4 regions of the Rossellomorea vietnamensis genome follow, and region 2 is predicted to be linked to each of the others. Evidence: riboswitches for the same ligand, from Rfam matches in the RefSeq annotation. Region 2 holds a riboswitch; each other region holds the start of a gene.
The links. A riboswitch is a leader RNA that binds a small molecule or an ion and turns the genes downstream of it on or off. The one in region 2 is predicted to bind S-adenosylmethionine.
Positions count from the first base shown of each region.

Region 1: it holds a riboswitch for S-adenosylmethionine, as region 2 does, so the genes downstream of both, N5C46_RS15535 (sugar ABC transporter substrate-binding protein) here and N5C46_RS06100 (2,3-diketo-5-methylthiopentyl-1-phosphate enolase) in region 2, are expected to answer to the same signal.
Region 3: it holds a riboswitch for S-adenosylmethionine, as region 2 does, so the genes downstream of both, N5C46_RS18135 (homoserine dehydrogenase) here and N5C46_RS06100 (2,3-diketo-5-methylthiopentyl-1-phosphate enolase) in region 2, are expected to answer to the same signal.
Region 4: it holds a riboswitch for S-adenosylmethionine, as region 2 does, so the genes downstream of both, N5C46_RS18510 (methionine ABC transporter ATP-binding protein) here and N5C46_RS06100 (2,3-diketo-5-methylthiopentyl-1-phosphate enolase) in region 2, are expected to answer to the same signal.

Region 1 is NZ_CP104558.1:3,000,731-3,008,019, forward strand. Features, by position in the region: gene N5C46_RS15530 (CTP synthase) at 1-997, shown strand, start outside; SAM riboswitch class I at 1,165-1,273, shown strand; gene N5C46_RS15535 (sugar ABC transporter substrate-binding protein) at 1,370-2,446, shown strand; gene N5C46_RS15540 (sugar ABC transporter ATP-binding protein) at 2,463-3,998, shown strand; gene N5C46_RS15545 (ABC transporter permease) at 3,967-4,953, shown strand; gene N5C46_RS15550 (DUF2529 domain-containing protein) at 5,001-5,525, opposite strand; gene N5C46_RS15555 (response regulator) at 5,719-6,081, shown strand; gene fdaB (class IIb fructose-bisphosphate aldolase FdaB) at 6,262-7,119, shown strand.
Region 2 is NZ_CP104558.1:1,176,727-1,184,015, reverse strand. Features, by position in the region: gene N5C46_RS06110 (carbon-nitrogen family hydrolase) at 1-108, opposite strand, end outside; gene N5C46_RS06105 (pyridoxal phosphate-dependent aminotransferase) at 230-1,414, shown strand; SAM riboswitch class I at 1,463-1,565, shown strand; gene N5C46_RS06100 (2,3-diketo-5-methylthiopentyl-1-phosphate enolase) at 1,665-2,873, shown strand; gene N5C46_RS06095 (2-hydroxy-3-keto-5-methylthiopentenyl-1-phosphate phosphatase) at 2,873-3,532, shown strand; gene N5C46_RS06090 (methylthioribulose 1-phosphate dehydratase) at 3,529-4,176, shown strand; gene N5C46_RS06085 (1,2-dihydroxy-3-keto-5-methylthiopentene dioxygenase) at 4,173-4,685, shown strand; gene N5C46_RS06080 (aspartyl-phosphate phosphatase Spo0E family protein) at 4,890-5,135, shown strand; gene N5C46_RS06075 (MarR family winged helix-turn-helix transcriptional regulator) at 5,369-5,827, shown strand; gene N5C46_RS06070 (M3 family oligoendopeptidase) at 5,973-7,289, shown strand, end outside.
Region 3 is NZ_CP104558.1:3,557,924-3,565,212, reverse strand. Features, by position in the region: gene N5C46_RS18155 (LysE family translocator) at 1-184, opposite strand, end outside; gene N5C46_RS18150 (spore coat protein) at 321-956, shown strand; gene N5C46_RS18145 (L,D-transpeptidase family protein) at 1,078-1,572, shown strand; gene N5C46_RS18140 (aspartate kinase) at 1,607-2,803, opposite strand; gene N5C46_RS18135 (homoserine dehydrogenase) at 2,853-4,100, opposite strand; SAM riboswitch class I at 4,228-4,338, opposite strand; gene N5C46_RS18130 (DUF2254 domain-containing protein) at 4,591-5,976, shown strand; gene N5C46_RS18125 (helix-turn-helix domain-containing protein) at 5,991-6,953, opposite strand; gene aspA (aspartate ammonia-lyase) at 7,287-7,289, opposite strand, start outside.
Region 4 is NZ_CP104558.1:3,626,387-3,633,675, reverse strand. Features, by position in the region: gene N5C46_RS18530 (YuzK family famiily protein) at 245-391, opposite strand; gene N5C46_RS18525 (carboxymuconolactone decarboxylase family protein) at 729-1,094, opposite strand; gene N5C46_RS18520 (MetQ/NlpA family ABC transporter substrate-binding protein) at 1,227-2,051, opposite strand; gene N5C46_RS18515 (methionine ABC transporter permease) at 2,067-2,735, opposite strand; gene N5C46_RS18510 (methionine ABC transporter ATP-binding protein) at 2,732-3,754, opposite strand; SAM riboswitch class I at 3,906-4,012, opposite strand; gene N5C46_RS18505 (SCP2 sterol-binding domain-containing protein) at 4,125-4,475, opposite strand; gene N5C46_RS18500 (thioredoxin family protein) at 4,705-5,031, opposite strand; gene N5C46_RS18495 (toprim domain-containing protein) at 5,034-5,393, opposite strand; gene N5C46_RS18490 (YusG family protein) at 5,571-5,807, opposite strand; gene gcvH (glycine cleavage system protein GcvH) at 5,901-6,284, opposite strand; gene N5C46_RS18480 (arsenate reductase family protein) at 6,413-6,769, opposite strand; gene N5C46_RS18475 (ArsR/SmtB family transcription factor) at 6,883-7,185, opposite strand; gene N5C46_RS18470 (SDR family NAD(P)-dependent oxidoreductase) at 7,217-7,289, opposite strand, start outside.

The DNA of each region.
Region 1 (7,289 bases), 1.8 Mb from region 2:
GATCCAGCCAAATGTCATCGTCGTACGTACCGAAATGCCGATGACCCAGGATATGAAAGACAAGATCGCGTTATTCTGTGATATCGATAAACATGCCGTAATCGAAGCGATGGATGCAGATACGCTTTACTCAGTACCACTTGCCCTTCAGGATCAGAAGCTCGATGAAATCACGTGTCAGCACTTGAAGTTGAACTGCCATGAAGCAGACATGACCGAGTGGAATGAGCTGGTTGACCGGGTGAAAAACCTTTCCCGCAAAACAAGGATCGCCCTTGTCGGGAAGTATGTTGAATTACAGGATGCTTATATTTCTGTAGTCGAAGCCCTTCGTCATGCAGGATATCATTTCGACAGCGACATTGAAGTGAGATGGTTGAACTCTGAGCTTGTCGACAACGAAAATGTGGCAGAGAAGCTTGCTGACGTGGATGGAATCCTTGTACCAGGCGGCTTCGGTGACCGCGGTGTCGAAGGAAAGATCGCTGCGACGCAATATGCCCGTGAAAACAAGATTCCTTTCCTTGGAATCTGCCTTGGTATGCAGCTGGCATCTGTTGAATATGCGCGTAATGTCCTTGGACTTGAAGGAGCACACTCGGCTGAGCTGAATCCTGAAACGCCATATCCGGTCATCGACCTTTTACCGGAACAAAAGGATATCGAAGACCTTGGCGGGACCCTTCGTCTCGGACTATACCCATGTAAGCTGACAAAAGGTTCAAAAGCCTATGCAGCCTACGACGGGGAAGTCGTATACGAACGTCACCGTCACCGTTTCGAATTCAACAATCACTACCGAGAGCAAATGGAAAAAGCCGGCTTCATCTTCTCAGGCACAAGCCCGGATGGCCGTCTTGTGGAAATCATCGAGCTGAGCGACCACCCATGGTTCGTCGCATCTCAATTCCACCCGGAATTCACATCACGCCCGACACGCCCGCAGCCTCTATTCAGAGACTTTGTGGAAGCGTCCCTTGCGTATGGTGAGAAATAAGATTTGAATGATAGAGCCCTCCCGGTTTGGGAGGGCTTTTTTATATTGTTGGGTGATCATTTCCGGAGACCCGCCACAGAATTTTTTTAAAAAAGAATATTGACAATATTTCCACATATCGTTAATATAGCGATTATAGCAAAAGCGAACACAACCAATTTCATATTCTCTTATAAAGAGTTGGCAGAGGGACTGGCCCGATGACGCCCGGCAACCTACCGTTTTACGACGGAAAGGTGCTAAGACCTGCAGGAAGCATTTCCTGAGTGATAAGAGCACGTTTATTTATACATAAACCTCTTTTCTCTTGGGAAAAGAGGTTTTTTTATTGAAAAAAATAGAGGGGAACACCCTCGGGAGGAGAAAAGAAAGATGAAAAAAACGGCATCATTACTCGTATTAATCGCACTACTTTTCAGTTTGGCGGCTTGTCAGCCAAAGGTATCACAGGAGGCGGAAGCAGACGGTGGGGAAGCGACTTCCGATCATCCGTTAGCCAATAAAAAAATCGCCCTTATTATGCAAATCAATCTCGGGACATTTTCCGCTCAATACATAGAAGGGGTCAAGGAACAGGTGGAAAAGTTCGGGGGGAAGGTTCAAGTGTTCACTTCGGAAGGGGACCTGGCCAAAATGTCCTCTAACCTGGACGCGGCGATCAACCAGAAATTTGATGGCATTCTGATCGACCATGGAACGAAAGAAGCACTGCAATCAGGGGTGGAAAAGGCGAAAGAACAAAATATTCCGGTTGTTGTATTCGATGCGGATGTGGCATCAAAAGGAGTGACGGTCCTCGAGCAGGGGGACAAACAAATGGCTGAACAAACCTTGACGAAGCTTTCAGCTGAGCTTGGCGGCAAGGGTGAAATCGTAAAGATTTGGGTCGCAGGCTTTGCGCCCATGGAAAGACGTCAGGCGGCATACGAAGAATTTTTAAAGGAAAATCCAGATATCAAAGAGGTCGCGGCATTTGGAGCGGCGAGTCAGAATACAGCGCTGGATACACAGGCTCAGATGGAGGCCATCTTGAAACAATATCCAAACAAAGGGGACATCGATGCTGTCTGGGCAGCGTGGGATGAATTTGCGAAAGGTGCCGTCCGGGCAATCGAAGCGGCGGGGAGAGATGAAATCAAAGTATACGGAATCGACATGAGTGACGAGGATCTTCAGATCATTCAAAAAGACGGCAGCCCATGGGTGGCATCGGCAGCTGTAGATCCGAAAGATATCGGCAGGGTCCAGGTCCGCTTCCTTTATCAAAAGCTGAACGGAAAAAAAACGCCTGAAAAGGTGAAATTGGATCCCGTGTTCATTGAAAAAACTGCTTTACCGAAAGAATCGATTACAACGGATCAATTGAACGAGCATATTGAAGGATGGGGAGCGAGTGAGCAGGGGTATACAGATGAGCTGAAAGAGCTCGAATCTTCGTTCACAAACTAGAAAGGAGTTGGGAGCGATGGCGTCTCCACTATTGACTATGTCGGGTATCAACAAGAGCTTTTCGGGAGTGAAAGCCTTGAAAAATGCTAGATTCGATGTGCGGGAGGGAGAAGTTCATGCCCTGCTGGGAGCGAACGGGGCAGGGAAAAGCACCCTGATGAAAATTTTATCAGGAGCCTATGTCGGGGACAGCGGAGACATCATTCTTCTCTCTGAAAAAAGAGTCTATGAATCTCCGAAGGAAGCCAAGGAACACGGTATTCACTGTGTCTACCAGGAAGTGGATACCGCCATCGTTCCCGAACTCTCGGTGGCGGAAAATATTTGCCTGGATCAATTCTCTCAAAAAGGTTCCCTCTTCATCACTCAAAAAAAGCTGAAAAAAGAAGCAGAGGCGGCAATGAGTAAAATCGGGGCTGAATCGATCCCCCTGCATCAGCCCGCCGCTTCGTTAAGTCTGGCTGAAAAGCAGTTGGTCCTCATTGCCCGTAGCCTTCTCCACAAAGCAAAAGTCCTGATCCTGGATGAACCGACGGCACCACTTAGTTCTTCAGAAACAGAAAGGTTATTCCAGGTGATAGACGATTTAAAAGAAGAGGGAGTGGGGATCATCTTCATCTCCCACCGGCTGCCTGAAGTGTTTCAGATTTCCGACCGCATCACAGTGATGAGAGACGGTGAGACAGTCGGAACGTATGAAACACATCAAACGAGCTCACATGAAATCATAGAGGCCATGCTGGGTGGGGCATTCCAGACAGATTTCCAGAAGGGCTCCCTTGTGGCAGGTGAAACACTGTATGAGGTAAAGGGGCTGGACGACGGTAGAAAAGTGAAAGATATTCACTTATCGGTCAAGGAAGGAGAAATAGTCGGGGTAGTGGGTCTTGTCGGCGCTGGAAAAACGGAGCTAGCCAAAGCTTTATTCGGAACCTCACACCTTGAAGGAGGAGAGTTCTTCCTCAAAGGGAGAAAGCTCAAGATTCACTCTCCCAAGGAAGCGGTTCAAAATGGATTGGCACTCGTTCCCGAAGAGAGGCGGAAAGAGGGGCTGTTCATTCATGAATCGGTTCAGCACAATCTCAGCTTTCCTTCCTTGAAGAAAGTATCCAACGGGTTATGGATCAATAAGAAGAAGGAACGAAAGCTTGCTCAGGAAAAAATCCGCTCCCTTGGAATCAAGACTGCCCACGAGGACGTTCAGGCGAACTTTTTAAGTGGGGGGAATCAGCAGAAGGTGTCCATCGGGAAGTGGCTGACGGATGAGGCTTCGGTCTTCTTATTTGATGAACCGACCAAAGGGGTGGATGTGGGAACGAAAAAGGAAATCTTCTCCCTCATTCAATCCCTCGCAGAAAAAAGGAGGGGGATTCTCTACTTTTCCTGTGAGTTACAAGAAATCCTGACGATCTCGGACCGGATTCTCGTCATGTATGATGGCCGGATCGTCAAAGAACTAACAAAAGAAGAAGCGACGCAGGAAACCATATTGTTTTATGCTTCAGGAGGGACGGATGTGCATGAAAGGCAAGATACTCGACTTACTATTTAAATACGGTGCCATCGTGCTGATGGCGGTGATCCTTCTCTTTTTCAGTTTCTACAATCCCTTCTTCTGTACATATGGAAATCTGTCAGATATCCTGCGGTCGATTTCCATCGTCACGCTGGTAGCCGTCGGGGTGACATTCACCCTCATTGTCGACGGCTTCGATTTGTCTGTCGGATCGACGGTTTCCTTATCCACGGTCGTGACGGCATCGTTGATGGTCTGGTATGAAGCCCCGCTGTGGATCGTCCTTCTCGCTCCATTACTGGTAGGGGCCGGGGTGGGGTTGTTCAACTCCTTACTGATCGTGAAATTCGGTATTCCCGACCTCCTCGCAACATTGGGGGCCATGTACATCATTTCAGGTGTTCACCGTACATATACAGAAGGTTATTCGATTTACAATCACATGCCCATGACCACAGGAGGCACGGCGCCAGGGGAATTCTCCGACACGTTCCTGTGGATCGGTCAGGGAAAATGGCTTGGCCTGCCGGTACCGGTATGGATCATGCTCGTACTGGTCGCGATTGTGTATGTGATCATGCACTTCACCACGTGGGGCCGCATCCTGTATATGACGGGAGGAAATGAAGAAGCCTCACGCTTATCCGGGGTCCGCGTGAAGCGGGTGAAGCTGATTGCCTATGTTTTGTCAGGCATATTCGCATCGATCGGCGGAATCCTGTTCACGGCCCGGGTCGGATCCGGCCAGATGGACGCCGGTGCCCCGCTGCTGATGGAAGCCGTCGCAGCCGTATTTGTCGGCTTTTCCGTCCTCGGTGCCGGAAAGCCCAACATACTCGGAACCTTCTTCGGGGCAGCCCTGATCGGGGTCCTGCTGAATGGATTGACCATGATGAACCTTCCATACTATGCATTTGAAATCATCAAAGGGAGTGTACTGGTATTAGCGTTGGCCGTGACGTATATTCATGCGAAGAAGCGCAAGGCTTGAAAAAAGAGAGGCATCCCGGTCGGATGCCTCTCGATTACTTTCAGGAATTAGTCCTCATACTCCTCCAACATCTCACGGATCACAAACCCCAATGCGAAATAGAGATAAAGGGCAGCCATGCTTGACGGGAAGCTCACGCGCTCACCGATTTCATCGCCGGGGAGCATCCCTTTGATCACTTTTGTATCCAGGTGAATGTCGGCAAGGTCCATAAGACTTTCTTCCCCTTCCACCATGCCGGACACCGCTACAAATGGCACACCGTCAGCAGAAAGTTTCTTTGCGAAGGCAACGGCCTCTTCATCAGTCGAATAGCGGGTGACGATCAGCACACGATCCGCTTCCGTCAGTTCAATGGAAGAATCATATCGTTTGGCAGAAGGAAGCGGCTCGGCACCGAACAGAGCTTCTGCTGTGACGGCTTCCATTTCACGGTATGCCTTTATGTAGATGCTTCCTTGTCCGATGGCGGCCTGGGCAAGGAGGCGTGCGCCGTCCTCGATTTCGAATTCTTGTTTATCATAAATCCGTTTGAACAGTCCCGTTAACTGTGTGGTGAACATTTTGATCATTAAATTCAATCTCCTTCCATATTCATCTTCGACATTTTTCATCATAACCCTTATTATAAAGGGGAAAAAGGTCTCTAGCAAAATCTTGAGAACAAGCAGGATTTTTTTACAGAAAAAGAGAATAAGTAATAAATATACAATTATTTACCGTCGGAATACATAATTCACTAAAATGTAAAGGGGATTGGGGTATATGAATGAGAAGATTCTGATTGTGGACGATCAATTTGGTATTAGGATTCTATTAAATGAAGTGTTGCAAAAGGAAGGCTACCAAACATTTCAAGCTGCGAACGGCATCCAGGCTCTTGAAATAGTAGATAAGCATTCCCCTGATCTGGTTTTGCTCGATATGAAAATTCCTGGAATGGATGGAATTGAAATCCTGAAGCGGATGAAGCAGAAAGATGCGGATATCCGCGTCATTATCATGACTGCATACGGAGAACTCGACATGATTCAGGAGGCAAAGGACTTGGGAGCGCTTACCCATTTTGCGAAGCCGTTTGATATTGATGATATCAGACAGGCCGTCAGACAGTATATTCCAGTATAAGGAAGTTATTTGAATAGTGAAAATAGTAGTATTTTTAACATTTCGCCTCTGCAGTTGGTAAAATTAATTCTGTTTTGGTATGATACAAGTGAATTTGTTAACTATGTCACAAGGTGTTATACATAACACCGCCATTTATACCAAAATGGTCGACTGACTGAATACAAGGAGGAAATAACTATGCCTTTAGTTTCAATGAAAGACATGCTTATCCAAGCAAAAGAAAAAAGCTACGCAGTAGGTCAATTCAACCTGAATAACCTTGAGTTCACTCAAGCGATCCTGCAAGCGGCTGAAGAAGAAAAATCACCTGTCATCCTTGGTGTATCTGAAGGTGCTGCCCGTTACATGAGCGGCTTCAAAACAGTTGTGAAAATGGTTGAAGGTCTTATGGAAGACCTGAACATCACCGTTCCTGTTGCGATTCACTTAGATCACGGTTCAAGCTTTGAAAAATGTAAAGAAGCGATCGATGCAGGATTCACTTCTGTTATGATCGATGCTTCTCACGGTCCTTTCGAGGAGAACATTGAAACGACTTCTAAAGTGGTTGAATATGCTCACTCTAAAGGTGTTTCTGTTGAAGCCGAGCTTGGAACTGTCGGTGGACAGGAAGATGACGTAGTAGCAGACGGCGTTATTTATGCAGATCCTAAAGAGTGCCAAGAGATGGTTGAACGTACGGGTATCGATACTCTTGCACCTGCTCTTGGTTCTGTTCACGGTCCTTACAAAGGTGAACCAAACCTAGGATTCAAAGAAATGGAAGAAATCGGTGCAGCGACTGGAGTACCTCTAGTCCTTCACGGTGGTACTGGAATCCCTACAAAAGATATCCAAAAAGCGATTTCTTTCGGAACAGCTAAAATCAACGTAAACACTGAAAACCAAATTGCTTCTGCCAAAGCGGTACGTGAAGTACTTGCAGCAGATACAGAAGTATATGATCCACGTAAATACATGGGACCTGCACGCGAAGCGATCAAAGCAACAGTCGCTGGCAAAATGCGCGAATTCGGTTCTTCTAACCAGGCGTAATAGTAGACAGGTAATGTTTGGAAAGTCCTTGCGTGTAGGTTAGGGGCTTTCCTTATGTGGTAGAAAAAGAATGAAGCTGTAGGATGGGACTGGCACCGGGAGAGGTTTATACCTTTTGGGTCAGTCCCTTCCGTTCATTAAAAGATGATTGAAAATTTTGTCGAAAATGG
Region 2 (7,289 bases):
GCATCCCTCTTCCTTTGCTTTTTTGACCCACTGTTCCACTTTCAACTTGTTTTCTTCAGGATTCCCAAACATAATATCCATCTGGGCGAGACCAACCTTTTGAATCATTACCATCACCTCGTTATGTACTTTTTGTCATTTATTCCTTTACATTCTTTATGTTCCGTTATATCATTTGTGACTAGAATTTGAAAGTAATTAATTTTCAAAAAAATGAGTGGGTGAATGGATGAAACACTTTGAAAAAGCAAAACGATTGGAATCATTACCGGAACAATTTTTCGCTTCCCTTGCAGGAACTGTGAATGCGGTTGTGAATGAGGGGCATGATGTCATTAATTTGGGGCAGGGAAATCCGGATCAGCCGACCCCCCCACATATTGTGGAAAAATTAACAGAAGCGGCTCAATCCTCTTCTAATCATAAATATCCTCCGTTTCGCGGTTTATCGAGCTTTAAAGAGGCGATTGCAGCTTTCTATTTGCGGGAATACGGAGTAGAAGTAGATCCCGAAACCGAAGTAGCGGTTCTCTTCGGAGGAAAAGCAGGATTAGTGGAGATTCCTCAATGTTTATTGAACCCCGGGGATGGGGTATTTGTCCCGGATCCCGGTTATCCGGACTATGTATCGGGGGTCGCATTGGCAGAAGCCAGTATGATCAAGATGCCGTTGAAAGAGGAAAATGGGTTTCTCCCGGATTATCGTGTCCATTCCCGTGAAGAATGGGAAAGGGCGAAATTAATGTTCCTTAACTACCCCAATAATCCAACGGGTGCAACCGCAACAATATCCTTTTTCGAGGATACTGTGGAACTTGCGTCAAAGCATGACATTTGTGTGGTGCATGACTTTGCTTATGGGGCGATCGGTTTCGATGGACAGAAGCCTGTGAGCTTTCTTGAGACGGATGGTGCCAAGGATGTCGGGATTGAGATATATACATTATCGAAGACCTATAATATGGCAGGCTGGAGAGTCGGTTTTGCCGTTGGGAATAAAAGTGTCATTGAAGCGATCAATCTCCTCCAGGATCACCTTTACGTAAGCCTGTTCGGAGCGGTTCAAGAAGCAGCCACTACGGCTTTATTGAGTTCCCAGGATTGCGTAACCGAACTGGTTGCCACATATGAAGAACGGAGACATCTCCTGATCTCGGGTCTACAGGGAATTGGGTGGGATGTAAAAGCTCCTCAAGGTTCTTTCTTTGCCTGGCTAAAGGTGCCGGAAGGATTCACATCTGTTGAGTTCTCAACCTATTTACTTGAAAAAGTCAAAGTGGCCGTTGCTCCAGGTGTAGGATTTGGCGAATATGGAGAAGGGTATGTACGGGTCGGTCTTTTAACGACAAATGAACGGATAAAAGAGGCGATTTCCCGTATAGAAAGTTTAGAATTATTTCACAAAAGGGATTGACATATGTTGAAATTGGTGCAATAATCCAACTGAATTAATATAATGAAATTCTTATCAAGAGCAGGCGGAGGGACCAGCCCGATGAAGCCCGGCAACCGACTTATTTAAGCACGGTGCTAATTCTTGCAGCTTTACAGCTGACAGATAAGAAGAGTGCCGAATGTAAACCTCTTCTTATCTGGAAGAGGTTTTTTTGTTTGGATGATATCAAGACACGGAAAAAGTGCTTTTACATAGGGAGGTAATACGGATGGGTGAAGTGATCGCAACATATCGAATTAAGGGAAAGAGTGGTTCCTTCGAGAAAAAGGCAGAAGGGATTGCTTTGGGACTCACGGTCGGATCATGGACGGACCTGCCGCTGCTGGAGCAGGAACAATTGAGAAAATACAAGGGAAGAGTCGTTTCAGTGGAAGAGAAGGAGGAAGGTCCATGGGGTGAGGTGAAGATAGGGTATCCCGGTCATAATTATTCCAATGATATCCCGGCTATCCTTACAACGGTATTCGGCAAGCTTTCTCTCGATGGTGAAGTGAAATTACTGGATCTGGAGTTCTCAGAAGACTTAAAAAAGTCATTTCCCGGTCCGCGTTTTGGGATAGAGGGCATCAGGCAATTAACAGGGGTTCATGGTCGACCGCTGTTAATGAGCATATTCAAAGGGGTGATTGGCAGGGATCTCACTTTCCTTGAAAATCAGTTAAGAGCTCAGGCCCTCGGCGGAGTCAATGTCGTAAAAGATGATGAAATATTATTTGATAATTCCTTGACTCCATTTTTTGAAAGAGTGAGATTAGGAAAAAAAGTGTTGCACGACGTCTTTGAAGAAACGGGTAGTAGAACCTTGTATGCCGTAAATCTGACAGGGAAAACCTCACAGTTACGGGACAAGGCAAGAAAAGCCAGGGAGCTTGGGGCAGACGCTCTTTTATTCAATGTATTTTCATACGGTCTCGATGTTCTGCAGGAATTGAGAGAGGACCCTGCGATTTCATTGCCGATCATGGCTCATCCTGCCTTTGCCGGGGCTGTTGCAGCATCTCCAGTATATGGGGTGAGCTACTCTTTATGGTTGGGTAAATTATTGAGAATGGCCGGAGCTGACTTTTCACTATTTCCATCTCCGTATGGAAGTGTGGCACTAGAGAAGGGCAACGTCCTATCCATAAGCCATGAATTAACGAAGCATGACGACCATTTGAAGAGAACCTTGCCAGTTCCATCAGCAGGCATACACCCGGCACTTGTACCACTTTTGGTAAAAGATTTCGGGACAGATTGTGTCATTAATGCCGGAGGAGGCATTCACGGTCACCCGGACGGTGCAAGTGGGGGAGGAAGGGCATTCCGTCAAGCGATCGATGCTGTTTTAAACGGAAGGTCACTCCAGGAAGCAGCCGAAACCCATGAAGAACTGAAGAAAGCCCTGTCCCTATGGGGAGGGGAGGTAAAGGTGTAATGAGTCATCCAGTGATATTCTGTGATTTCGATGGGACGATCACAGAAACAGATAATATCATTTCTTTGATGAAAGCCTTTGCCCCACCAGAATGGGAGCCTATAAAAGAGGACATTTTAAACCAGTCGGTCTCGATTAAAGAAGGGGTAAGCAAGTTGTTCTCCTTCATTCCTTCTTCACAGAAAGACGAGATGATCCAGTATTTGATGGAAACAGCGGTTATACGTGAAGGGTTCAAGGAATTCGTGGACTATACAAAAGTCAATGAGATTCCCCTGTATATCGTGAGTGGGGGAATAGACTTCTTTGTTCACCCGTTACTGAAAGAATTCGGGCCTTTTAAGGCTGTATATTGTAACGAAGCGATCTTTAATGATTCGACCATAACCATTCATTGGCCGTATCCATGTGACGTGCACTGTGAAAACAAAGGTTGTGGATGCTGTAAGCCTTCCATCCTGAGGGCATTATCCCTGGAAAATCATGAGGTGATTGTAATAGGGGACTCTGTTACAGACATCGAGATGGCGAAGCTTGGCGATACAGTACTCGCAAGGGACTATCTGGCACGTACGTGTGAAGAAAAGGGAATCCCGTACCATCCTTTTGAAACATTTCACGATTGCATAAATGTGATAGAAAAAGGAGTGACAATATGAAGTCGTATCAAGCCGAATGGGAAGAGCTCGCTGATATCAAAAGAGAATTGGCAGACAGGGACTGGTTTATGGGAACCAGTGGGAATCTGGCGATACGTGTGGGATCATCGCCTGTATCATTCCTGGTTACGGCAAGTGGAAAGGATAAGCGAAAGCACACGAAAGAGGACTTCCTCCTTGTGAATGCACAAGGTGAGGCCTTGGAGGAAACCCAACTGCGTCCCTCAGCCGAAACCCTTCTCCACAGTCACATATTCAATGGGAGTTCAGCGGGATGCAGCTTACATGTCCATACTGTTGCCAACAATGTGATCAGTGAACTGTATGGGGATGAAGGTGTCATCACATTCAGAAACCAGGAACTGATTAAAGCCTGGGACAAATGGGATGAACATGACTCCATCTCGATTCCCATCATCCATAATCATGCGCATATTCCAACCTTGGCGGATTCCTTCCTCCCATACATTAAAGAAGATAAAGGGGCCGTACTTATTCGCAATCATGGAATTACCGTTTGGGGACGTACAGGGTTTGAAGCTAAGAAACTATTGGAAGCGTGTGAGTTTCTGTTCCAGTACCACCTTACATTATTATCATTAACAACCACAAAATCTATTTCCAAGGGAGGAGTCAAATTATGACAACGATACACATTCAGGGGAAAAATCAGATCATAGAGCACCAGGAAGAGGTAGTAAATTATTTAAATGACCAAGGGGTTATCTACGAACATTGGAACATGGATAAACTGGACGAATCATTAAGGGACCGATACGCTTTAACCGATGAGGATAAAGAGGCCATTCTCTCCACCTTTAAAGAGGAGATTGAAGATATCTCAGCCCGCAGGGGGTATCAGGCAAGGGATGTGATTTCCCTTTCCGAAAGCACACCAAATCTTGAAGAGCTATTAAAGAATTTCCAACAGGAGCATCATCATACGGATGATGAGGTACGATTTATAGTGAATGGACATGGCGTTTTCGTCATTCAAGGAAAGGACGGGGATTTCTTTGAGGTGCATCTGAATCCGGGTGACTTAATTTCCGTTCCTGAAAACATCCGCCACTATTTTACTTTAAGCGATGATAAGCAGGTGGTAGCCGTCCGCATTTTTGTCACCCAGGAAGGCTGGGTACCAATCTATTAATCATCCATCAGGATAGACAAAGAGTCGCTTCTTTTGTCTATCTTTTTTTTGCACGTTTGGCGAAAAATGTCTAATTCAGCAATAATACTAGTTATTTTGTCTTGTTTTGCGAATCTATTTACTTTTCTGATAATACTTGCGATAATGCTCAAGTAATGATTTTACTATAAAAAGACTAGGAGATAAAAAAGGAGTTTAGTAGAAATGGGTCGTTTATTAAAACAGAAGTGGCTATTATTGAAAATCAACCACAAGCGCTCGGAAATGGTATCAATGGGAGTGAATTTAGGATTATGTGCTGAGGAGACAATCAAATGCAGCCAGCAATTGGATCAGCTGTTGAACGACTATGAAAAGTGCACAAATAATGGTGGATCAGAGCCAGTGCACGAATCATCAAGCGAATTAGGGCAATACATTAAGAGTTTATTGAAACGCACTGCTTCTTGACCACTCACCAGGAATTCCCTCATCATTCAGACATATGAGAGAAAGAATCTCCGTACAATTCCACATTCACATCATACGAACAAAACTAATTTGTCGTTTTTTCAAAGGTAAAGGACGGTTCGCCGATAGCGGGCCGTCCTTTGCTTTTTCCTTCTGCAAAAAGACTCTGACAGTTGACAATGAGCAGATATATTTGTATAATATTTTGAAACTGAGATATATTCTTTAAAGGAATGAATGCCATGACCGAAAAACAAGATACAAAACAGTCGTTGAAACTTTTCATTGTCCTCTCCAGAGCTTTTAAAGCTTTAAATGAAGAGATAAATAAGAACATTCAAGAAAATGGTCTGAACCCGACAGAATTTGCCGTGTTGGAGCTTTTGTATCATAAGGGAGACCAGCCTTTGCAACAAATTGGAGGAAAGATCCTGCTAGCTTCAGGCAGCATCACGTATGTTGTCGATAAGCTTGAAAAAAAGGGATATCTTAAACGTGTTGCCTGTCCCAAGGATCGTCGGGTGACTTACGCCCAGATTACTGAAAATGGCAAAGCGTTGATCGATGATATTTTCCCGAACCATGAGAACCGGATACACGAATTGATGTCTGCGCTGTCTACCGACGAGAAGGAAGAAACCATTCAAATGCTGAAAAAGCTTGGACTATCCATTAAAGATCTGTCCTACTAGGCCACATCAATCTGCCCTGTCTATTATAGACGGGGCTTTTTATTTTTGGGAGATTATATTGAATTTGATCCCTATATCAACAGGAGATTCCGGCTATGAAGTCGAATACCTATAATCGGGATGAATTTAAGAGGAGGCACAAAGTATGAAGTTTGAAGAATATACATATGAAAGACCAAATCTGGAAGAGATTAAGCCGGCATTCGAAAAGGTGCTTCAGAAGTTTAAAGCAGCTTCAAATGTTACGGAACAGATGGAAGCGATCAAGGAAATCAATGAAATCCGACTTACCATCGACACTATGCAGAATATTTGCTATATCAGGCACTCCATCGATACAAATGATAGCTTTTACAAAGAAGAGCAGGAGTATATTGATGACATGATGCCTGAGGTTTCCGGCATGGTGACAGAATATTATCAGGAACTGGTGAATTCCCCCTATCGTAAGGAATTGGAAGATAAGTGGGGAACACAGTTATTTTCTCTGGCAGAGAGTGAAATCAAGACGTTCTCCCCCGAAATTATCACTCTGCTTCAAAAAGAAAATAAGCTGTCTTCCCAATATACGAAACTGATGGCTTCTGCCAAGATCCCGTTTGAAGGCGAAGAGAGAACATTGGCCCAAATGGGTCCCTTTACACAATCCGTGAATCGCGGGACAAGGAAAGAGGCAGCGTTTGCCACCGTTTCTTTCTTTGAAGAAAATCAGGAAGAATTAGATCGTTTATTCGATGAGTTAGTAAAAGTCCGTCATACCATAGCGACTACTTTAGGTTATAAGAACTTTGTTGAGTTAGGGTATTATCGCATGACGAGAACGGATTATACACCTGATATGGTAAAAACGTTCCGTGATCAGGTGAAGGAGCATATCGTCCCTCTATCCACCGAGCTGAAAGAAAGACAGGGGAAGCGGATTGGGATCGACTCCATGAAGTTTTATGATGAAGGATTCAAATTCACATCAGGCAATGCATCCCCTAAAGGAGACCCTCAGTGGATCATTGACAATGGTAAGAAAATGTATGAAGAGTTATCACCTGAGACAAAGGAATTTTTTGATTTCATGATCGAACGCAACCTCATGGATTTAGAGGCGAAGAAGGGGAAAGCGGGAGGAGGATATTGCACATATATTGCTGGGCATGAAGCGCCATATATCTTCTCGAATTTCAATGGGACGTCTGGCGATATCGATGTATTGACACATGAAGCGGGCCACGCCTTCCAAGTATATTCAAGCCGTGGATTCGATATCCCGGAATACATTTGGCCAACCTACGAAGCGTGTGAGATCCATTCCATGAGCATGGAATTCTTCACTTGGCCATGGATGAATTATTTCTTTAAAGAAGATACGGATAAGTATCAATTCTCTCATTTGAGTGAGGCGCTTCAGTTCCTCCCTTACGGTGTAGCGGTTGATGAATTCCAACATTTTGTGTATGAGAATCCTGAA
Region 3 (7,289 bases), 2.1 Mb from region 2:
ATTGAGCCAGTCCAAAATAAATCACGAGCATAAAGATCCCGTCCGCCACCATCCCCCCGACTCCAACAAGCCAGGCGTGAAAGAAACCGAAGCGGATCCCCTTGTCCAATTGGGCGGCATTGATCGGTCCCATAGGTGCAGAAAGGGATAACCCTAAAACGATATAGCTAATAAATATACTCATATCCGTACCACCTTCATATTGACTTCTCCCTATTGTATTCGGACAGGCCGGGAAGTAGTAGGCCAACGAAGAATCATACATAATTTTATTTCGAAGGGTTATTCTAATCATCGAAGCCAATAGAGGAGGAATAAGTATGAATAACCAAGGTCAATCCAATGGGATGCCGCAACCCGGCGCTCAAATGCCACCGAACATGATGAACACCCAACAGGACCATGGGGGTCATGAGCTATTTGATGCCCATGAAGTCATCGCAGGGATCATCAGCATGCTGGACCAATATCAAATGTATGATCAACACATCCAGGATCCGGAATTGAAAGATATCGTCAAGCGCCAGACCGACTTCGTGACGACTATGTACAATACCATTGTAGGAAGTTTCTCGACGGGACAGGACCCGATCGTCCCGACACAACAATACAAAATGACCCAAAACCATACGACCACCTACGGTATCAAAGCCGGTGCACCTAAAAAGCCGAATCAATCCGTCCAGGAGCTTTCCGATAAAGGCTTGTCCGCTTATATGCTGGGCCAGACGAAATCCCTGGCCACACTCCTTGCCATGACGGCTCTCGAGATGACGAACCCCGTGCTGCGCCGGGTGGTTGCAGACAGTGTACCGAATTTCATTGAAATGAGTTATGAAATTTTCCTTTATCAAAATAAGCACGGGTATTATCAAGTTCCTCAATTGAATGGGCAGGATATGACCCTCATGCTGCAGAGCTATACGACTGTCCCGCAGCAAAACCTGCCTCAATGATCTATCCTTTAAAGCCTGCATCTTCATGGATGCAGGCTTTATTTGACGCAAGCTCATTGAACCACTTTCCCCCTGACACATAGAATGGAATGATAAGGTGAAATGAGGAGGTCTGATATCAATGATCCACACCGTCAAGACTGGAGAAACTCTTAATCAGATATCAAGGGATTTCAGGACTCCCCTGCCTGACATCCTGAACGCCAATCCCGGCATCAATCCGGATCAACTATACCCGGGACAGACGATCACCATCCCGGGAATCCCCGATACCACTGGGAATCCGTATAGCATCCAAGTGTCTGTCAACAATCGGACTCTCCGATTATTCAAAGATGGGGTTCAAGTGAAAGAATACCCCATTGCAGTCGGAAGGGTTCTTTTCGAAACGCCCATCGGCGAATTCATCATCATCAATAAAGCACCGAACCCCGGGGGACCCTTTGGCACGATGTGGATGAGTTTATCCAAAGAAAGCTATGGGATCCACGGGACGAATAACCCCGCCTCCATAGGCAATGCAGTATCCAAAGGATGCATCCGGATGAATAACAAAGACGTGGAAGAGCTCTCGGGCATCGTACCAATTGGGACTCCTGTATCCATCACCCCATAAAGAAAGAAGTGTATGGACCATACACTTCTTTTCTTTATAAAATCGCCCTTTTGGATTCGATATAATCCAATCCGAAATGCATATGAAGGATTCTTGCGGCCTTTTCAACGTCCGTGCGATCGACAATGGCGCTCAGGCCCACTGACGATTCCCATACGGACACCTTGCCGATATGGTAATCATGGAAGACATTCGTAACCTTTTCTTTTACTTCCCCAGAAGACTGGATGCTTCCAATCACACACACCTTTGATACATCTTCCCTCATGTCAAAATGGGAGTAAGCCTGGTTATATTTCCTGACGATTTTTTTCACAAGGTGAATATCCTGATCTTTAATGATCAGGACCAGCCCTTGTCGGTGTCTGATTCTTTCTGTTTCGATGTGGTGTGAATCAAGATCATAAAGAATCAAGGATTCCCCTCCATCACAGCCATGGATCGTAAGGACGGAGACTTCTTCCTGGAGGGCTACCCCCACGATGCTATCATTTCTTTGGACTTTCCCGCTGATGACGGTTCCCCGCCCCTCTTTTAAACTGGAACGGACGATCATAGGGACTCCGTGTTCTTTGGCGTGTTTAATCGCTCTTGGATGGAGGACATTGGCCCCCATCATGGCAAACCGGAGCATGTCAGTATAGGATAGGCCATCGATTTTTGCAGCCCGGGGGACTACCCTCGGATCGGAGGTATACACCCCGTCCACATCCGTATAAATGTCGCATCGATCCGCTTTCAGGGCTGAAGCCAGGGCAGCAGCCGACGTATCCGATCCACCCCTGCCTAAAGTGGTGAGCTCCCCCTCTTCGGTGACCCCTTGAAATCCGGCCACCACAACGATTCGCCCGGCGGATAACTCTTCTTTAATCCTTCCCGTATCAATGGAAGTGATCTTTGCATTTCCGAACACGTCATCGGTCCGGATCCCCGCCTGCCGACCTGTCAGGGACACGGCCTTCATCCCTCTGTGCTGAAGGGCCATCGTTAGCAGGGAAATCGTGACCTGCTCCCCTGTAGAGAGGAGCATATCCATCTCTCTTTTACCGGGGTAATCAGAAAGTTCCCCTGCCAGTTTCACAAGGGTGTCCGTCGTATTGGCCATCGCCGATACGACCACCACGACGTCATTCCCTTTTTCCTTTTCCTTCACGATTTGACCGGCCACCCTCTTCATACGATCCGTAGAACCTACAGAGGTTCCACCAAATTTCTGAACAATGATACCCAAGTGATCTCCTACTTTCCATCAGATCTATTTTCTGCTTTCAATGATGGCGTCATGAAACAGCCAATCCTTCCTTCACTTCGTTTTCAAGAGGAATTTCGTCTAGAATCGATACAGCCTGTATGTGTTCATGGGATTGAAGAAGATAGTCCAGTTCTTCTTGTCTTCCTTCGACAAAGACGTAAAGGTCATCTCCAAGCTGAATGCGGTCCTTTAAGGTGAACGGTGTGATCCAGCTTTGATACTCCTCTTTTTCCTTGAACCGCAAGACCCATTGCCCCATGCTTTCTTCTTGAATATCTTCGCTCGTCACCGTCTTTTCGGGAGAAACGGTGTATTTCCCCTCTATCAGGGAGAGAAAATCCTCCACCATGGCACTTCCCGTCGGATATTTACCAGCTCCGGGACCCAGCAGTGTGACCCTCCCCACCAGACTCCCTTTCAGTGAAATCGCGTTTTCCACATCCTCCACCCCGTAAAAGGGATGAGTGTCGTGGACAAGGATCGGTTCCACTCCCCCTTTGATGCGATTGAATCCGTCACGTTCCAGTGATCCAACATGCTTGAAGCGCAAACGGAAGGACTCGGCTGCCTGCAGCCATTCAGCCGTCAAGTGGGTGATCCCTTTCTGCCTGATATCCTTCCAGTCCGGCTGCCTGCCAAAGGCGGTCTGACTTAAGATCAGAAGCTTATAAAAGGCATCATATCCTTCTATGTCGTTCGTCGGATCCGCTTCGGCATATCCCTTCTCTTGCGCCTGCTTGAGGGCAGTTTCAAAGGAAAGCCCCTTTTTCCTCATCTGGGATAAAATGAAGTTGGACGTTCCATTCAATATTCCTTGAATGCTTTTGATTTCGTTTACCTTCAGGAGCTGACGGATGGTGCCGATGACCGGTATCCCTCCCGCCGTGGTCGCTTCGAAACCAAGGGACACCCCATTATGTGAAGCTTTCTTCAGAAGCTCTGGGCCGTATTTTGCGAACATGGCTTTATTGGCCGTTATGACGTGAATCCCCTTCTCGATGGCTTGTGTCACATACGTATAAGTCGGTTCTTCTCCTACGATCGCTTCAAAGATTACATGAAGGTCAGGTATATCGAGAATGTCTTTAAAATCGGTCGTAATCCTGATGGATGGATCGATTTCCCTTTGCTTAGAGGGATCCTTGATGAGGATTGCTCTTATTTTCACCTCTTTACCGAGTACTTCTTTTAATCTCTCCTGATGAGTATCAATGGCTTCACAGACCCCTTGACCAACGGTTCCAAAGCCCAGAAGCGCCACATTTATCGCTGACATCATTCAGCCTCCTTTTTTCCGTTTTGACCTGCACGTACGATTCCTGTCTGAAGGTGTGGTGGAAAGAAAGAGGGTATGCAGAAAAGCCCTCTTCTTGTAAGAAGAGGGCTAATTGATCATGCTCCTCCCCTTATCTTCCAGATCCACATGGAATCTGTAGGAATTGGCACCTTTACAGATTGATCCTGCAGGTTGCCGGGCTTCATCGGGCCTATCCCTCCGCCGCTCTTGATAAGAGATATAGATAACGTTATGTTTTCACTTGATATTTGAGTATGAATTGGATTATATAGGGGATTCACCCCTTCGTCAATAGAGTTTTTGTTATTTTTTAAAAATTCTTTCTAATAAATGAGGATGGTTTATTTCCGATCGGTTTAGTCCAGATTATTCACTTTTCTACTAATCTTTTTGAATAAAGGAAGTTTTAACCGTGTTTGAGAGGGAAAACTAACCCATATCCATTTACTAGAAAGGAACCGTTTCGATCATGTTGAAAAAAATGCTTCCATTATCCATCAGAAAATATTTTCTCATGTCAAAGCGGCAGCGCAGGCATGAAATCAGGCTCACCATTTGGTATATGCCTTTTATTTACATATGCCTGTCCTTGCTCATGGTTGCCGTTACCCTTTATTTAGATCTCTCTCTGGAAGTGTCACAGTACACGTCTGATTTGTTAAGTATGGATGCATCCGTCACCCGTATCCTGGTGAGCACGCTCATAGGAGGCATTCTGACACTCAGCGCTTTTACACTTAACTCCTTGCTCGTCGTGCTGACGATGTTCAGCGGCCAGTTTTCACCAAGGATGCTGTTGGATTTCATTTCGGATAAACAAACACAGCACGCCCTCGGCATTTTCAACGGAAGTTTCGTGTACGTACTCCTCCTTTTCCTTTTTATCGGAAGTTCAAAGAAGGAAATGTTTGTTGCTGCCCCGCTCATGACGATCGGACTGGCGTTCCTCTCAGCCCTAACGTTCATCTTTTTCATTAACCATGCGTCGACGTGGATGCAGGTCCATAATATTACGTACAATATGAAGCAGGTTTCCGAAGTGATGATCAACCAGACTCTGAAGAAAGACTTAGAAACTCACCGTACCGCGGATAGTGGGGACATCATGGAGAAAGAGAAAAGGAATATCGTTCACGTGACGTCCAGAGGGTCGGGATATATACAATTGGTCGATTTTCAGGGGATGATCCAACGTGCACAAGAAGAGAACATTGTCCTCAAGCTTCATTACAAAGTGGGAGATTTCGTTCTCGCCGGGAATGAACTGATGAGCCTGTGGGGGCCGGAAACTGACCATATCTCCACTGGTTCATTCCTTTCATTCATTGAGATGGGGCATAAAGAGACCGAAATCCAGGATCTGCAGATGGGGATCCACAAACTTGCGGAAGTGGCGATAAAATCACTGGGAAATGACGATCCCAAAACCGCATCAAACACCATCCACCAAATGGCGGACCTGATGCTGACGGTGGAGGATCAATTATCCTTCAGTCCCTATCTGATCGATCACCAGAAAAGGATCCGTGTCATTCTCCAATCAGAACCGTTCGACTATTATCTTTACCGGGGATTCGGTTACATTCGACACTACGCTAAAGACAATCATTTAATTATAACGGAAATCGTGCGGGCATTGGCTCTTTTAGCAGAATCCATTCAACCATCGAAGCATAAGGATCTGTGGGAATTCGCCTGTAATACGATTGATCATATAGAAAGAGAGGTCATCTATGAGCTGGATAAGAGCTTTCTCCTGCAGGAAGTCCATAAGCTTGCTCGGCTCACCCAAAACCTTGAGGAGTATGAGAAAATCGAAACGAAATTCTACCCGGCCGCCAATGAAAACACGTAAAAAGCTTCTTCCCTTTATACGGGAAGAAGCTCACTGTTAGCCCTATATACATGATTCAACAACAAACTGTCTTCCCCATGTGCCGGGACACCATGCTTCAGTAAACTATCCGCCGTTTGAAAGGCTTCTTTTGCCTTCCTATCATTCCTCACATCACGATACACATTCCCCAGATTCATATAAAGGATCGCTTTTCTTCGATAATCATGAAGATGATCACAATGCTCAAGCCAATCTCTATGTTTAACTTCTAATTGTTCAAGGTTCTCTTTCCCTTTCTTCGCTTCCGAGACCAGTTGAACCGTCGCAGCATCAATGCAGCGGGTGAAATTCAACGTTTCTTTAAAATGATGGAGGGAAATCCCACCATGATGGATGGCCGCCTCATGTTGATCCAATTGTTGATGGGCAAGAGCCATGTGGTAGTGATATTCGAAATTGGTGTATACCTTTGCGTCAATTTTTTGTAAAACGTCGATTGAGGCTTTGGCGTCACCTTTTAATAGCTCGAATATTCCTTTTATATGGTAGTATAAGTGATGATCATACTCTCTCATATAATAGGACAAGCGTTTAGTTGAAAGTTGGTTTAAAAGAAAGGCCGCTTCCTGAACGTCACCCTTCCCCATAAGATAGCGGGCTTTGAGGAGCTTATAGGTACCGTTCAGTGTTTCAATCTTCACGAGGGGATTCTGCTCTATCGTCTCTTTCAATAATTCCACTTTCCCATGAATCCGCTTGATCATGGCCTCGTACCACTTCCCCAATTCGGTCTGTAACTTCTGATACGCATTTCGTTCATGTTCAATATTGATCCCCAATCTTTGATTAAAGAGATCCAGCTTATCTTTCGTAACATGCAGGTGACCGCTTTCAATCTTACTAATATGTCCCGGGGTACAAATGCCATCGCCCACTTGTTTCTGGGTCATCCCCTTAAAGATTCGGTAGTATTTCATACATTCCCCAATGTTCATGACTCAACCTCCAGGATGCCGTAGTAGAAAGTACATAACAGGTCTCACGCTTTATCTTTTATTATAGCGATATTGTTTTCTACTCCTATTATACTAAGAAATAATCCGTGTGAAATTGGGGTTTTCTTATGACGTAAGCCTTGGTAATCACAGTCCATATACCTATATTCCGCATTGGCATTCGCAAGATTCTGTTTAAATAGCCCCACTTTTTCAGAAAACAGGAATAAGCACCCACTCCCTTTAACCTATTCTATTATCCCAACTGGGGGCAGAAATGGTAGATATACAAAAAAACGCTCCGTCATTCATAACGGAACGTTTTTCATATTCTTA
Region 4 (7,289 bases), 2.1 Mb from region 2:
TTGCTTTTCTTATAGCGAGTGGTTTGATTTCCGCTGCAGGTGCTCGCTTTCCGCGGGGCGTGAGTTGAGCCTCCTCGGGCTTTGCCCTGTGGGGTCTCAACTTTCCCGCTATTCCCGTCGGAGTCGAGCACCTTCCGCTCCAATCAATTTTCAAAGCTTGAGCTTCCTATAATGACCACAAATTTTATTTTTAAAAACAAAAAACCAGTGCATCGTCTACACTGGTTTGCTTTTTTCTTCCTTATTATATATTAGCGTGCACCCTGCGATCAAGTGCAGCAATCATTCGGCGGCTTTCTTTGTAATCCTGCTCTCTTTTCTTCTCTACTTGCATTCTGACTTCATGCTTTCGTTTGTACACCTCATAACCTATTCCATGGGCTCCATGCATTGCCTTCTCCATTTCACTTGTGTACGAGATACTCTCAAGAGAGTCGATAATGAATCATTCCTTTCGGGTTTTTAATTACTTTACAACTATACTACCCCCTCGTTCACAAGACAAAACCGGTATTTCATCATTTTTTCTAAAATTTATCCGTCAGCCTGATTCCCGGGGGCTACCCTTAAGTTTTCACAAAATTCCGCCACTATACTGCCAAATAATACTGTCCCGGTGGAAATTTATTAACTCGCATGTATATTTATTACCGTTAGAGGTATGCATTTTAATGGTATTTGTAAAAGTACCCATAAAAAAAGAGAAGGATCTCTCCCTCTCTTAGCACTCATTGCTTTAGTTGATTCAAATCCTGAATCGACTGCTGTACTAATGTCACAGCCTGACTCATGACCGCTCCTCCGCCGAATGCCGCTGTCACCCCGATGGCTTCGAGGATCTCTTCTTCAGAACATCCTTGATCCAGACATCCTTTTGTATGGTAGATGATACAATATTCATCCTGGGAATAAAGGCTGATCCCAAGTGCAATCAACTGTTTTTCCTTTTTGGAAAGGACTCCCTCTCTGAAGCAGTGCTCTGTAAACGTATTATATTGCTCGGCAAGCTCAGGCATTTTCTCAGTGAAGATTCCAAGTCCCATTTTATAATCATGAAGGGCTGCTTCGGTTGTGTTTCTAGGTTCCATCTGCATTTCATCCAACTCCATTTCGAAAATAGATTCATCGAAAATAGTATGAGCCAATTTGGAATTGAATATGTTAAAAAGTTACCGAATACCACTTGATGAAAGTAAGCCGGTACAAAGGCACCGGCTTTCCTATTGTTATTCCGTTACGGGTACAACGGCTCCATCCCATTCTTCATTGATGAAGTCCTGGATTTCTTTTGAGCGCAGGGCTTTCACCAGTTCTTTTACTTCTTCTTTGTTTTCGTCACCTTTATTTACAGCAATTACGTTCACATATGGGGAGTTGCTGTCTTCGATGGCGATGGAGTCCTCCAGGGGTTTCAAGCCTGCATCTATGGCATAGTTGGAGTTGATCACCACTGCGTCCCCTTCTTCATTTTCATACATTTGCGGAAGGAGAGCTGCTTCGTACTCATAATCGAATTTCAGTTTTTTTGGATTTTCTTTGATGTCCTCAAGCTGTGCCTGTGTATTTTCCACGCCGTCCTTTAACGTGATCAGACCTTTTTTCTCTAATAATGTAAGGATGCGGCCATGATCGGATACGGAATTACTCATCAAGATCGTGGCACCTTCAGGAAGGTCCTCAAGAGATTTATACTTTTTGGAATACACACCGATTGGCTCGATATGAATTCCGCCTGCATTGACGAAATCATATTCGTTCTCTTTCATCTGCAAGTCCATGTAAGGTACGGTTTGGAAATAGTTCGCATCCAGATCACCATTATCCAGGTCTTTATTCGGAAGGATATAGTCTTGATATGTTTCAATTTGCAGGTCGATCCCCTTATCTTCCAAAATCGGTTTCACTTTTTCAAGGATTTCCGCATGGGGAACGTTTGACGCTCCTACCACTAATTCCTTCCCGTCACTGCTTCCGGAGCCGGAATCACTCCCGCATGCTGCCAATCCAAAGATACTTGTTGCTACTACTATTCCTGCTAACCATTTTTTCATCTGTTTTCTCTCCTCTTATCGTTTGTCTAATTTATTTGTGAAGTAGTCACCAATGATTTGAATGGCAAATACAACGAGTAAAATCATGATGGTCGCAGCAAGGGTTACATCCTCCCTGCTCCGTTGAAAACCATCCAGGTAAGCGAGGTTTCCTAATCCCCCGGCACCGATGACACCAGCCATTGCCGTATACCCCATCAGGGCGATGGCTGTTACCGTGATACCTGAAACCAAAGCCGGAAGAGATTCGGGAATAAGCACTTTCCATATGATCGTGCTAGTCTTCGCCCCCATCGCTTTCGCTGCTTCAATGACGCCTTTGTTCACTTCTCTTAATGCAATTTCCACCATGCGTGCGTAAAACGGTGCTGCTCCGATAATCAGGGCCGGAAGAGCCGCGTTCGCCCCGCGGATGGTATCCAATAAAAATTTTGTAAATGGAATCAGTAATACAATCAGGATAATGAACGGAATCGAGCGGAATACATTGACCACTGCACTGGTCACCGTATATGTAAGCTTGTTTTCCCATAAATTTTCCTTGGATGTAAGAAATAAAAGGATCCCAAGAATCAGTCCTACCACGAAGGTAATCAGGACTGACATCCCCGTCATATAAAGGGTTTCAACAGTCGCTTCCCACATCTTCTCCCAGTCCACATTCGGAAATATATTTTCTATCATCCTCCGATCACCTCCACTTTGACCATCTGTTCCTCAGCGAAGGAAACGGCTGCCTGAACCGTCTCTTCGTTTCCATCAAGATGGACGAACAGCGTACCATAAGCCCCTTTTTGCGTTTGGGAAATCTGTCCTTGAAGGATATTGACATCCAGGTCGAATCGTCGGATCAAGCTGGTAATGAGCGGTTGCTCAGTCGATTCACCAACGAAGGTGAATTTCAGTACTTTTCCTTTCGGATACTGAGCCAATAGGTGATCGATCGTTTCCCCTGTTTCTTCCACTTGAGATACTTCTCTCACAAATCGTTTCGTCACCTGCTCTTTAGGATTTCTGAACACCTCAAGAACATCCCCAAGTTCTACCACCTTCCCTTGTTCCATGACCGCCACACGATGGCAGATCTTTTTGATCACATGCATTTCATGGGTGATCAGGACGATGGTCAGACCTAAACGTTTATTAATATCCACCAATAAATCAAGGATGGAATCGGTTGTTTGCGGATCTAAAGCAGAGGTGGCTTCGTCACAGAGAAGGACGTCGGGATTATTTGCAAGGGATCTTGCAATCCCGACCCTCTGTTTCTGTCCACCGCTCAACTGGGATGGATAGGCGTCTCCTCTTCCATCCAATCCCACCAGCTCCAATAATTCATTGGCCCTTCGCAGTCTCTCCTTCTTAGAAACTCCGGCTATTTCTAATGGAAACTGGATATTTTCAAGTACCGTACGCGACCAAAGGAGATTGAAATGCTGAAAGATCATCCCTATCGATTGCCTCGCCTGCCGAAGATCTTTCCCTTTCACTTTGGAAACAATCTGTCCATTTACGTTCACGGTTCCATTTGTGGGAACTTCAAGTCCATTGAGCATTCGGATCAACGTACTTTTCCCTGCCCCACTATAGCCAATTACTCCAAAAATTTCCCCTTGGCCAATGTCGATGTTGACGCCATCAACGGCTGAAATCGGGCCAGATTTTGATTGATAGATTTTTTTTACATCTGAAATGCTAATCATGCTGTCTCCACCTTCTTTCTGAGTAAAACGACCTTTTTAATAAGAATTACAGTTGCACATACCGGGCAATCCCCACAGCCTTTTCGTATACAATAAAAAATGCCTTCCTGCGATAAGCAGAAAGGCATAATCATATATAGGACTATCCTTTCTCTCATCTTTCAAAGCAAATGCTTTGAGTGAATTGGCACCATTTCAATTTTCATTGACGGTTGCCGGGCTTCATAGGGCACGTCCCTCCACCTCTCTAAATAAGAGTAAAGTATCGATTTATTTAATTTTTTGAATTGTTAAAGACTCTGAAAATTTGCTACAAGAGAGATTCTATCATCGAAAATAGAAATGTGTCAATTCTTTTTTCTCACGTTTTTCATACTTGGACGGGTTCCTTGACCCTGGACCTTGTCAGCCAGAGGATAGATTCTACAAATAACAGCTGGCGGTATCCCCCCTTGACTTCCAGGATGCCGTTTTCAATCAGTTGAGACAATCGCTCTTCTCCTGTTAGTAGGGATAGCATGTCCTTCTCTTTTCCCTTAATATCAAAATGCGATTGCCTGCTACCATCACGCAATACAGCACAACCTCTGTTTGAAACGGAGATCGCATAACGCTCCTTTTCACATTGAAATTGAAGAACAAATGGGCTGTCCGGAAACAAGAGTCGTAAGTGATACCTTGAATGACACTGATCTACTAATTCCTCTAAATATATTCGCATGAATACCCTCCCAGTGAAACTTCTATATAGTATCAATTCCACTTTTAGGTATTTTTCCCTTTTAGACATTCTCGACATGTTTTGAATGAGTTTATCTTATTTGTCGAACAGTAAGAAATTGGGTGATGACCAGTCAAAAAATGATGGGATTCGAAACATTTCCCAAGAAATATGTCCTCGTTTGTAGAAAGAAAATCCACAAAATAAAAAGACCTTTCATAAAGGTCTCTTATCCCCACTGGTTGTTTTGGATTTTGTTGATGGTTTCGTATAGGAATGGGACGGATTGAAAGGCATAGATTCTTTCCATTTCCTGTCCATCTTTAAATAAAAGAAGGCAGGGGACGCTTTCAATGGATTGTTCTTCGGCGAATTGGGGCAGATAGTTCAGATTCGCCTTCACAAAATGAAATGACTGGGGGAGTTTCTCGACCACTTCCAACATTTTACCCGCGACCTGACATGTACCACACATCGGTGTATATAGATAAACGGCTTCCAACGCATGGGATTTGATCGATTCGTTTAATTCTTCTGTCTGGCTTACCTCCAACAAAACTAAATCATCCTTTTTCCAAGATATTCTTTATGCACATCGATATTTGCACCTATGAGAACGGAGGCAAGATGATATTCCGGGGCTGCGGCCACTTCCTTATACATCCGGTCGATATAAAGGTGTTCCGCCTCGGGGAATTCACGCTTGAATTGTTTACGTAACTTCTCCCCTGCATCATCCGCATCGACGAGGATGTATACATCCCTTTCAAAGAGCTCATCGATGAGTTCGTCCATTTTTGTGATGCTGATCGTTCCATTTGTGCAAATAATTTCAATCGGTTCTTTGATTATGTCTCTTACTTTCCGCTTGTCTGTTGTACCTTCGACAATGATTACCTTTTCGTCAAGTTCCATCATGATCATCACCTTATCTTTCAGAAATAAGATTAGGATAGTATATTCAGATAACAAGAGATGATGTCCACTTTCTACTCATATTTTCTCACGTTTACAAAAAATAGTGCAAGTGGTTTGTTTCACTGCTTATAGAAATGGTGCCAGATCCATACACGAATCTGGCACCGCTAGTTACCTTTAACACCATCCACCTTCGTCGCAATCCGTGTACCTTGCATCATGACCTTCGGTGGAAGTATAGTTCTGATAAATCTTATTTTCTTTTGCTTCGAAGTTCGGTTCCATTGTCAGTCCATCAAGGGGCAGGGACGTTTTGCCGATTGGCTGACCGTCGAGGAATAATTCGACTTCACCATTTTTAAGCCTGCCTGTCACCCTGCTTGTGACATCTAATTTTTTTGGTTCAAGTACCATGCGTATTCATCCTTTCTTTTTGCGAATACCCATATGATGCCCAAAAAGAAAAACAAAACACCTTGAGAAATCCTCAAGGTGTCCGGGTGGAAATTATCCTTCATTGATCATTTTATCATACTCTTCAGCTGTCATCAGCTTGTCTACTTCTCCAGTGTCTGTTGGTTCCACAACGACCATCCATGCTTTTTCATAAGGTGATTCGTTCACGAACTCAGGGCTGTCTGACAGCTCTTCATTCACTTCTACAACCTTACCGGAAACAGGTGCGTAAAGCTCAGAAACGGTCTTTACCGATTCAACACTTCCGAAAGGCTCGTCCGCTTTGATTTCATCTCCAACTTCAGGTAACTCGACGAATACGATATCGCCCAGCTCAGATTGTGCAAATGATGTGATTCCTACGCGTACATTTTCCCCTTCAACTTTGACCCACTCGTGTTCTTCTGAATAACGAAGTTCTTTCGGTGTACTCATTCTCTATCCCTCCAAATGCTAGTTATACAACCTAATATTGACACACTTTTCATCGAAAAAGCAAGAAAACTAAGTGTGAATAATGAAACTTTTTCATCGTCCACAATCATTAAATCCCTTACCCTTTTTTACTTCCAGGTTTCCTCGAACGTTTCTTCTTTAAAACCTACGGTCACCTTGCTTCCATCCGTTGTGACCGGACGTTTGATCAGCATCCCGTCAGAGGAAAGGATTTCTAATAATTCATCGTCAGAAGCTGAATTCACTTTCTCTTTCAAGCCAAGTTCGCGATACTTTTTTCCGCTTGTATTGAAAAACTTCTTCAGAGGAAGTCCACTCTTTTCGTACAGGCTTTTAAGCTCCATTTTTGACGGGGGGTTTTCTACAATATGTATTTCATCTATGGAGAGACCCTGGTCCTCCAGCCACTTTTTGGCTTTCTTGCATGTACCGCATTTTGGGTAAGAATAAAAAGTCAATGACATCATTGCACCACCTTTCCTGGTAGGTACCGAATGGGGTGTATTGCCCATCCGGTCACCGTGAATCTATTTCTTACATTCGACAATATTCGTTAGTATCCTTTTTTTCCGGAACATTACTCACATTGATTTTCAACGGTTTGTACCAATTCTTTAAGGAGGACGGTTGCGTTGTCCAGCTCAAGAGAATAGAAACGCTGTGTTCCTTTTTGCTCCAGTGACACCAGATGCTGATCTCTGAGGATCTTCAGGTGATGGGACACAGCAGGTCGGGACAATGTCAGATTTTCAGTGATCTGATTGACCGTAAGAGGTTCTTGTTCGGCAAGAAGTAAAATTATGTCCTGACGATAAGGATCACTCAGCGCTTGAAATAATGGAATACAAGCACGGAATGTATCGATTGCTTTTTGACCCATAGCCTTCTCCCTTCCACTCATTCACATTCAATTATACCCGTTCCTGTACCTTCCGAACAATATTCGTGACCATTTTACGCGGCATGAATCGAATTGCCTGAGTC